3 regions of the Bacillus sp. 0209A genome follow, and region 2 is predicted to be linked to each of the others. Evidence: riboswitches for the same ligand, from Rfam matches in the RefSeq annotation. Region 2 holds a riboswitch; each other region holds the start of a gene.

Region 1 (3,277 bases), on a different contig from region 2:
TATCGTAACAGATCAATCCTGAGCTTTTGACGCCATCAAGCTCAAAGTATCCGTCTTCGGAACCGGCTGATAAATACACATGCTCATCCATCAGCTGAAAAAGATGGGCTTTCCTGTACTCTTTAATGATTTGTCCTTCCTTATCCGCGATGTACATTGTATTATAAACATCAGAATCCTTTCTGACAGCAACCGATCCGGCGATAATATGAACGCCATGTTTTTTTGCCGTATTCTTCAGCCAGCTTTGAGCAGAACGTCCGTCTTCATCAGCGAGCTCATCAAGGTTGGCCAAGTCATATCCGGTTGTCCATAGTTCAGGAAGAACAAGAACGTCAGCATGTTTGCTTTCTTTTTCGATGAAGAATTCAGCCTTTTTTATATTTTCTGAAGGTTTTCCGTATGAAATATCAAATTGAAGACAAGATATCGTCCATTTCATCTTATTATCACTCCACATTTTTCTTTACTTTTTTTATTTAACCATATATGATGATGGACTATCATTTCAAGATTTTTTTAGAAGGTGAGAATAGATGAAATTTGAACAATCTGATGTATTGAAGGAGCTGCCTCAACAATTCTTCGCTTCTTTGGTGCAGCAAGTGAACCGAAAGCTCGCAGAAGGACACGACGTCATCAATCTCGGACAGGGAAATCCGGATCAGCCGACTCCGGAACATATCGTCGAGGAAATGAAACGGGCTGTTGCTGATCCTGAAAATCATAAATACTCGTCTTTTCGCGGCTCATACAGTCTGAAATCAGCAGCGGCAGCATTTTATAAAAGAGAATATGGCATTGATCTTGACCCGGAAACTGAAGTCGCTGTATTATTCGGCGGGAAAGCCGGTCTGGTTGAGCTCCCGCAATGCTTGCTGAATCCCGGAGATACCATTTTAGTTCCGGATCCAGGCTATCCTGATTACTGGTCAGGTGTGGCACTCGCGAAAGCGAAGATGGAAATGATGCCGCTCGTAAAGGACAGAGCGTTTCTTCCTGATTACAGCAGCATTACCGCTGAAGTGAGGGAACAGGCGAAATTAATGTATTTGAATTATCCGAATAATCCGACCGGAGCCGTTGCTACCCCTGACTTCTTTGAAGAAACCGTGAGTTTTGCGAAAGAAAACGGGGTCTGTGTCGTTCACGATTTTGCTTACGGCGCTGTAGGATTTGACGGCGGAAAGCCTTTAAGTTTTTTGCAGACTGAAGGTGCCAAGGATATCGGCATTGAAATTTACACGCTGTCAAAAACATATAATATGGCAGGGTGGCGGGTCGGCTTTGCCGTTGGAAACGCTTCGGTCATTGAAGCGATCAATCTGTATCAAGACCATATGTTTGTCAGTCTTTTCAGAGCGACTCAGGAGGCTGCAGCGGCGGCACTGTTAGCTGATCAGACGTGTGTGGCGGAGCAAAATGCCCGATATGAAAGCAGGCGAAACGTTTGGATCGCGTCATGCCGGAAAATCGGCTGGGATGTGACAGCTCCGGCAGGTTCATTTTTTGCATGGCTGCCTGTGCCTGAAGGCTATACTTCCGAGCAGTTCTCAAACCTTTTGCTGGAAAAAGCGAATGTGGCGGTTGCAGCCGGAAACGGCTTCGGTGAATATGGCGAGGGCTACGTCCGAGTCGGGCTGCTGACAAGTGAAGAAAGACTGAAGGAAGCCGCTTATCGAATTGGGAAACTGAACCTGTTTACCCAAAAAAGCATTGACAAGACTTGATAACGATGGGATAATTCGAAATAATTTATAAAATCTATATTTTCTTATCAAGAGCAGGCAGAGGGACGAGCCCGATGAAGCCCGGCAACCGACTTGTAAAGCACGGTGCTAATTCTTGCAGCTGGCGGCTGAGAGATAAGATTCGGACGAGAAACGAAACCTCTTTAGACGCGATTGCTGTTTGAAGAGGTTTTTTTATATGGATGAAAATGAAAGGAGCTCTGGCATGAGTGAGTTATTGGCAACATATCTCCTGACCGAACCGGGAGCCGATACAGAGAAAAAAGCAGAACAAATCGCAACAGGATTGACAGTTGGCTCTTGGACGGATTTGCCCTTGGTGAAACAGGAGCAAATGCAAAAGCACAAGGGGCGGGTGATACAGGTCGAGGAAAGAGAGGGAACTCCTGCATCAGAAAAACAAGCGGTGATCACAATCGCCTATCCTGACATCAATTTCTCTCAGGATATTCCGGCTTTGCTGACAACAGTGTTTGGCAAGCTGTCGCTTGATGGGAAAATCAAATTACTCGATCTTCACTTCTCTGAAGCATTTAAGCGCACGCTGCCGGGACCGAAGTTTGGCGTATACGGCATCCGGAAGTTGCTGGGGGAATTTGAGAGACCGCTGTTAATGAGCATATTTAAAGGGGTTATCGGAAGGGACTTGAGTGATATTAAAGAACAGCTCAGACAGCAGGCGCTTGGCGGAGTTGACTTGATCAAGGACGATGAAATTTTCTTTGAGACAGGTCCGGCGCCTTTTGAAACAAGAATTACAGAGGGCAAGCAAATATTGAAAGAAACGTATGAACAAACCGGGCATAAAACGCTGTATGCGGTCAATTTGACTGGACGTACGGCTGATCTGAAAGATAAAGCGAGACGCGCCGCCGAATTAGGAGCGGATGCGCTTTTGTTTAATGTTTTCGCTTACGGCTTGGACGTCATGCAAAGCCTTGCGGAAGATCCCGAAATTGCGATCCCGATTATGGCGCATCCAGCGGTCAGCGGGGCGTTCACATCTTCTCCGTTTTATGGCTTTTCTCACGCTCTTTTGCTCGGAAAATTAAACCGGTATTGCGGTGCTGACTTCAGTCTCTTTCCGTCGCCATACGGCTCGGTTGCGCTTCCGAAAGAACATGCGCTGGCGATTCATGAAGAATGTGTAAGAGAGGATGCCTTTAACCAAACATTTGCCGTTCCGTCAGCAGGCATTCATCCCGGTATGGTTCCGCTTTTAATGCGGGATTTCGGCATAGATCATATAATTAACGCCGGTGGAGGCGTACACGGACATCCGAACGGCGCTCAAGGCGGGGGCAAAGCGTTCAGAGCCATTATTGATGCGGTCTTAGAAGCCCAGCCGATTGATGAAAAAGCCGAACAATGCAAGGATCTAAAGCTTGCGCTTGATAAATGGGGAAAGGTTGAAGCCGTATGACGACCCGAAAACCTTTAATCATTTGTGACTTTGACGGAACCATCACGAGAAACGACAACATTATAAGCATCATGAAAACATTCGCTCCCCCGGAGTGGACGGC
Region 2 (3,277 bases):
TCTTTATCTATTTCAATATCATTTTGAGCAACCATTAAACTTTTTCTCTCTGAGGCAAAATAAACCTGATCATTGATCGTTGTGTAATACAATGGTTTAATGCCGAACGGATCTCTTGCTCCATACAGCACATGATCGTTTTTATTCCAAATCAGAAAGGCAAACATACCGCGCAGTTTGGACGCGGCTTCTTCTTTGTAGTGACGATAAGTCGCAAGAAGAACCTCTGTGTCCGAATCCGTGTTGAATGTATACCCCTTTGCTTCAAGTTCTTCTCTCAGTTCAATATAGTTATAGATTTCTCCGTTAAAGATAATCCAATAGGTTTCATCTTCATATGATAAAGGCTGTCCGCCATTTTCTACATCAATAATGCTGAGCCGTCTGAATCCGAATCCAACGTGCTCATCATGGAAATATCCATCACTGTCAGGACCGCGGTGAACGATCATTTGGTTCATTTGTTTGATTAGTTCTTCTTGATCAGCGGTTTGAGCTAACGGATGCTTGTTAAAAACCCCGACAAATCCACACATAGTATTGCCTCCATAATTAAAATTGTCATCATTGAACCCCTATTTATAGACGCTGTGAATAGTATTTGGTTTCACAGTTATGTAAAAATATAAACATGAATACAACGATAAAAAAAGGAAAGCCGCTTAACCAGTAAGCGGCTATAAAATTATTCTCCTAACGCTTCTTTGCGCAGCTGCTCCGCTTTGTCTGTACGCTCCCACGGAAGATCAACATCGTGACGTCCGAAGTGGCCGTACGCAGCAGTTTGTTTGTAGATCGGACGGCGTAAATCAAGCATTTTGATAATGCCGGCAGGTCGTAAATCAAAGTTATTGCGAACAACTTCAATCAGTTTTTCCTCAGAAGCTTTTCCGGAACCGAATGTGTTGATTGAGATTGACACAGGCTGTGCAACACCGATCGCGTAAGCAAGCTGCACTTCGCAAGAATCAGCAAGCTCAGCCGCAACGATGTTTTTCGCAACGTATCTCGCTGCATAAGCAGCAGAACGGTCTACCTTCGTCGCATCCTTGCCTGAGAACGCGCCTCCGCCGTGGCGTGCATAGCCGCCATACGTATCAACGATGATTTTGCGTCCTGTAAGTCCCGCATCCCCTTGAGGGCCTCCGATAACGAAACGTCCTGTAGGGTTGATGAAATATTTTGTTTCTTCATCAATCAGCTCTTCAGGAACAACCGGATTGATAACATGTTCTTTAATGTTGCGCTGGATTTGCTCAAGCGTAATTTCAGGGTGGTGCTGAGTTGAAATAACAATCGCGTCAATACGGACAGGTTTGTTATTTTCATCGTATTCAACGGTTACTTGTGTTTTGCCGTCAGGGCGAAGGTACGGAAGAATATCTTCTTTACGGACTTCACTCAGGCGGCGGGCCAATTTATGAGCAAGTGAAATCGGAAGAGGCATAAGCTCTTTCGTTTCGTTGCACGCATAACCGAACATTAAACCTTGGTCACCCGCACCGATCGCTTCAATTTCTTCATCGCTCATTGTGCCTTCACGGGCTTCAAGCGCTTGGTCTACACCCATCGCGATATCAGCAGACTGCTCGTCAATTGATGTTAAAACCGCACAAGTTTCCGCATCAAATCCGTATTTCGCACGTGTGTATCCGATTTCTTTAATGGTTTGACGAACCGTCTTCGGAATGTCAACATACGTAGATGTTGTGATCTCTCCGCTGACAAGAACCAAACCGGTTGTCACTGACGTTTCACAAGCCACACGCGCGTTAGGGTCTTTCTTTAAAATTTCATCTAAAATGCTGTCAGAAATCTGGTCGCAGATTTTATCCGGATGTCCCTCCGTAACAGATTCTGATGTAAATAAACGACGATTTTTACTCATGATTTGCTTCCTCCTGCACAAGGCCTCCCGATAGACCTTGTATATATGATACGGAACTCGCTCCCTCTTATACAATGTAACGTTATATTAGAGAATGTTAATTGGCATATTTTATGAAATAAAAAAACCTTTTCCATCGAGGAAAGGGTTTGGTCTTTGTGCCTTTCACTCTTATCGCTCAAGGAATCATACAACCTTGCAACAGGTTAGCACCTTGGTTGTCTCACACAGCTGAACCTAATAAATAACAGAGAAACCGGTTGCTGGGCTTCATAGGGCCTGTCCCTCCGCCAGCTCGGGATAAGAGTATCCGCTCAATGAAATATCTTATCGTAAAAGGGTTTGCAATGTCAATATGATTCAGAAGAAATAGGCACCTATATCAAGGGAAAACAATGGAAACGCACACACAAAAAACGATAAATAGTATAGACTATTTGAAAATATATGTTATACTAATTCACAATTAGCAAAACACAAAAAACGATAAAGGAAGGTTTCATATGAACTCAGTTGATTTAACCGCTGATTTACAAGCCTTATTAACAAGTCCAAATGTGTGTCATAATTTATCAGCAGCACAGCTTACAGAAAAAGCACTGTCCCGAAACGAAGGCATTTTAACATCCACGGGTGCCGTTCGGGCGACAACAGGCGCTTACACAGGACGTTCGCCTAAAGACAAATTCATCGTGCAGGAAGAAAGCACGAAAAATAAGATCGATTGGGGTACGGTGAATCAGCCGATTTCAGAAGAAGCGTTTGAGCGGCTCTACACAAAAGTTGTCAGCTATCTGAAACAGCGGGATGAGCTATTTGTTTTTGAAGGATTTGCCGGAGCAGATGAAAAATACAGACTGCCGATTACCGTCGTGAATGAGTTCGCTTGGCACAATTTATTCGCCAGACAGCTGTTTATCCGCCCGGAAGGCCATGATAAGAAAACAGTTGAACAGCCGTTTACCATTCTTTCCGCTCCGCATTTTAAAGCAGATCCAAAAACAGACGGCACACATTCCGAAACGTTTATTATTGTCTCTTTCGAAAAGCGGACGATTTTAATCGGCGGAACAGAGTATGCCGGAGAGATGAAGAAATCCATTTTCTCTATTATGAATTTCCTGCTCCCCGAAAGAGATATTCTATCCATGCACTGCTCTGCCAATGTCGGTCAAAAAGGCGATGTCGCCCTTTTCTTCGGACTCTCTGGAACAGGTAAGACCACCCTGTCAGCCGATGCTGACCGCAAGCTGATCGGCGACGATGAACACGGCTGGTCTGACACAGGCGTCTTTAATATTGAAGGCGGGTGCTACGCCAAATGCATTCATTTAAGCGAGGAAAAGGAGCCTCAAATCTTTAACGCGATCCGCTTCGGGTCTGTTCTCG
Region 3 (3,277 bases), on a different contig from region 2:
TCATCAAGCTGGAGGTAGCGGCAGCCTCTGTCATAAAACGCTTGAATCGCTTTTTTATATGCTTTGGATACATCATGCTGGAAAAGCTGATAGTCGTTTTTGTACGCATCCTTTTCAAGCTTTCCGCGGAAAAACAGCATATTCGGGCTTGGGATCGTCATCTTCGGCGTCGCGTCACCTGCAATGCTATGGAGAAATGAATAATCTTCAAGCATTGGGTGAGTTGAAAAGTCGATATCATCTGTGACTTTAATGCCGCGTGCTTTTGTCTGTACGTTATGAAATTGAATGCCGTGCTCAGGAATAAACGGCTCAACCCCATCCAAGTTTTCCAGAAAATCAAAATGCCACCACGCTCTGCGGAATTCGCCGTCTGTCACGACGTTCAGGCCGGTTTCCTTCTGTTTTTCCACAATGCGGATGATTTCATCGTTCTCGATCTGGCGAAGCTGTTCAGCCGTAATCTCGCCGGCGGCTTTTTGCAGCCGCGCTTTTTTGACGGGCTCAGACCTCAGCAGGCTTCCGACTTGATCCGCGCGAAATGGCGGTTTTTGTCTTTGAAGTGATTTTTGTTCTGCGGGTGTTGTTTGTTGTGGCATGTTGTTCATTCCTTCTTTCCATTCAAATATAAAAAAGCTCTTCCTTTGGATAAGGAAGAGCTTGCGTGACAATCTCAACCTTATCTTCAAGAGCAATCAATGCTCTAAAGGATTTAGCACCATTCTGTTAAACAGCGGTTGCCGGGTATCGCAGGGCCAGTCCCTCCACCTCTCTTGATAAGGAAAACCTTTTTATGAAATTTTCTGATAGTATCTATTATTCACACATTTTACATGTCTGTCAATGATAGATTATCTCCACACATCGTTGGCGATGTCGATGACGTGGCGCAGCTTCGCCCATTGCTGCATCTCTGTCAACAGATTGCCTTCTTCTGTAGAGGCGAAACCGCACTGCGGGCTGAGGCACAACTGGTCAAGGCTGACAAAGCGCGCCGCTTCATTGATTCGGCGTTTCACATCCTCAGGATTTTCGAGCTCGCCGTATTTTGATGTAATTAAGCCAAGAACAATTTGCAGATCCTTGCGTTTCACGAAACGGAGCGGATCAAAATTTCCGGAGCGATCATCATCATATTCCAAGAACAGGCCGTCCAAGTTTAAGCCGTCCAAAATCGTTTCCGCTACAGCGTCATAGCCTCCTGATGCCGCCCAAGTCGACTTGAAGTTGCCGCGGCAAATGTGCATTGTGATTGTTAAATCATCAGGGCGGTCCGCGACTGCATCGTTAATCGTTTTGGCAAACAAGGCAGGCAATGTTTCTGGATCGCCGCCGAGCGCCCGGACAACCTCTCTGCCTTTTTCCTCAAAGAAGAGAGACCATGACGTATCATCTAGCTGAAGATAGCGGCATCCAGCGTCATAGAAGGCGTTGATTGCTTTTTTGTACGCTTGGGCCAGATCATGAAAGTACTCCTCTTGATCGTCATAAATGCCTTTATCGGCCTTTTCACCGAAAAACAGCATATTCGGACTCGGAATCGTCAATTTAGGTGTCGCGTCGCCGGCAATCTCTTGTAAAAATTGATAATCAGCAAGCGCTGGGTGGTTCGTAAAATCGAGTTTTCCCGTCACTTTGATGCTGCGTGCTTTTGTTTTTACGTTATGGAACTGAATCCCTTCAGCGGGAATGAACGGTTCCACACCGTCAAGCCCTTCGAGAAAATCATAATGCCACCAAGAACGGCGAAATTCACCGTCTGTTACCACGTCGAGACCGATTTCTTTTTGTTTTTTGACAATGCGAGTGATTTCCTTGTTTTCAATCTCACGAAGCTGTTCCGCTGTGATCTCGCCGGCCGCTTTTTTCTGGCGTGCTTCTTTCACCGGAGCGGAGCGCAGTAAACTGCCGACATGATCGGCGCGGAAAGGAGCTTTGTTTTGTTTTTCTGATTTTTGTCCTGCAACATTTGTTTGTTGAGCCATGTCATTCGCCTCTTTTCTGAAATAGGGTAAGCATGAAAAAAGCTCTTCCTTTGAGTAAGGAAGAGCTTGAATGATCAAATCTCCGCCTCATCTGCAAGAACGCAATGTTCTTAAGGATTTAGCACCATTCTGTTTGAAACAGCGGTTGCCGGGTATCACAGGGCCAGTCCCTCCACCTCTCTTGATAAGGTACATCTTCATATTTACATTTTAATTATCTTAATATTATTACTTTTGAATCAATTGTCAACACTTTTTTAGAAAAGACTCTCATCTTCATCGTCATATAAGACCATATCCAACACGATAGCGATGGCCGTGCAAAGCAGCACATCTTCCTCGTTTGCAATCTGCAAATGATAGGAATCACCCCAGCTGAGCCACTTCTTACTCACCGACATCCGGACATTCTCCCCGTCAGTCAGCTGGAATTCATTCTTCCACAAGTCACCGTCAATTTGCCAGTTAAGTCCGGAAATCTCAAACTTCGGTTTGAAAAACGCTAATTTCTTCGTCACCTCACAAACCGTTTTCCCGCCAATTGAAATCACATATCGCGGCAGAAATGACATCACTTTTTGTTCAATGGAAACGAGCGTTTTCCCGGATGAATCTGTCAATTGTAATGAGTCCCCTAACGAAAAGAACCGTCCTTCGACCTTGAATCGCTCTTGTTCATCCCGGTCATAAATGTGAAATGTATCTTTAAACGAGAACATTTTTTGTTTCATAAATAAATCGATCATTGCTGCAGTCTCCTTTTGAATTTGCCTTGTAAAATATTACGGACAGGGGGCAAAAAGGTTTCAAGTCCAAATCTATGTTTCCAAAATGAAAAAAGGCTGCGTTGTTCAGCAGCCTTTTCGTTTGAAATATCGTTTTAGGAAAGATGCATCCGGCGTTTTTGGCGGATGGCGTCAAGGTCGATTAGGTTGTTATGATAAGTTGCGGCTGCTGGCAGAGGGCTTGTCTTTTGCGGTTTGCGGCGATTGTCCTTGCTGAAAGAAAAAAGAAGATAGCCGCATAATGCGATGATAATAAATAGGATCATTTTACATACCTCCCAAAAAAAGTTTTGGTATCTCTATTGTACGGATAAATTGTCAAAAAGTATTCAAAAAATTCTAAATCAATCAAAAATAAATAACTGCCCCTCTAAAACAGTTTAACCTGATGACCTGAAAATAGTCTTGAATCACGGTGAATGTTCTAGTTGATGTTTAGTTCTATAGTTACTATCGACGAGAAAATAAATTCCTTTATATAACTTTTAACCTAAAATTATGTGATTC

The links. Region 2 has a riboswitch for S-adenosylmethionine ahead of metK (methionine adenosyltransferase). Riboswitches for the same ligand answer to the same signal wherever they lie in the genome.
Region 1: another riboswitch for S-adenosylmethionine. It lies ahead of mtnW (2,3-diketo-5-methylthiopentyl-1-phosphate enolase); the one in region 2 lies ahead of metK (methionine adenosyltransferase).
Region 3: another riboswitch for S-adenosylmethionine. It lies ahead of V6D44_RS06380 (5-methyltetrahydropteroyltriglutamate--homocysteine S-methyltransferase); the one in region 2 lies ahead of metK (methionine adenosyltransferase).

What each region holds. Positions count from the first base shown of each region.
Region 1 is NZ_JBAIZV010000001.1:640,730-644,006, reverse strand. It holds gene V6D44_RS02590 (carbon-nitrogen family hydrolase) at 1-442, opposite strand, end outside; gene mtnE (methionine-glutamine aminotransferase) at 537-1,730, shown strand; SAM riboswitch class I at 1,772-1,872, shown strand; gene mtnW (2,3-diketo-5-methylthiopentyl-1-phosphate enolase) at 1,957-3,174, shown strand; gene mtnX (2-hydroxy-3-keto-5-methylthiopentenyl-1-phosphate phosphatase) at 3,171-3,277, shown strand, end outside.
Region 2 is NZ_JBAIZV010000006.1:43,725-47,001, reverse strand. It holds gene asnB (asparagine synthase (glutamine-hydrolyzing)) at 1-536, opposite strand, end outside; gene metK (methionine adenosyltransferase) at 686-1,888, opposite strand; SAM riboswitch class I at 2,057-2,195, opposite strand; gene pckA (phosphoenolpyruvate carboxykinase (ATP)) at 2,392-3,277, shown strand, end outside.
Region 3 is NZ_JBAIZV010000002.1:230,302-233,578, forward strand. It holds gene V6D44_RS06375 (5-methyltetrahydropteroyltriglutamate--homocysteine S-methyltransferase) at 1-599, opposite strand, end outside; SAM riboswitch class I at 677-783, opposite strand; gene V6D44_RS06380 (5-methyltetrahydropteroyltriglutamate--homocysteine S-methyltransferase) at 852-1,985, opposite strand; SAM riboswitch class I at 2,070-2,176, opposite strand; gene V6D44_RS06385 (LURP-one-related/scramblase family protein) at 2,243-2,731, opposite strand; partial or broken gene V6D44_RS06390 (hypothetical protein) at 2,866-3,122, opposite strand.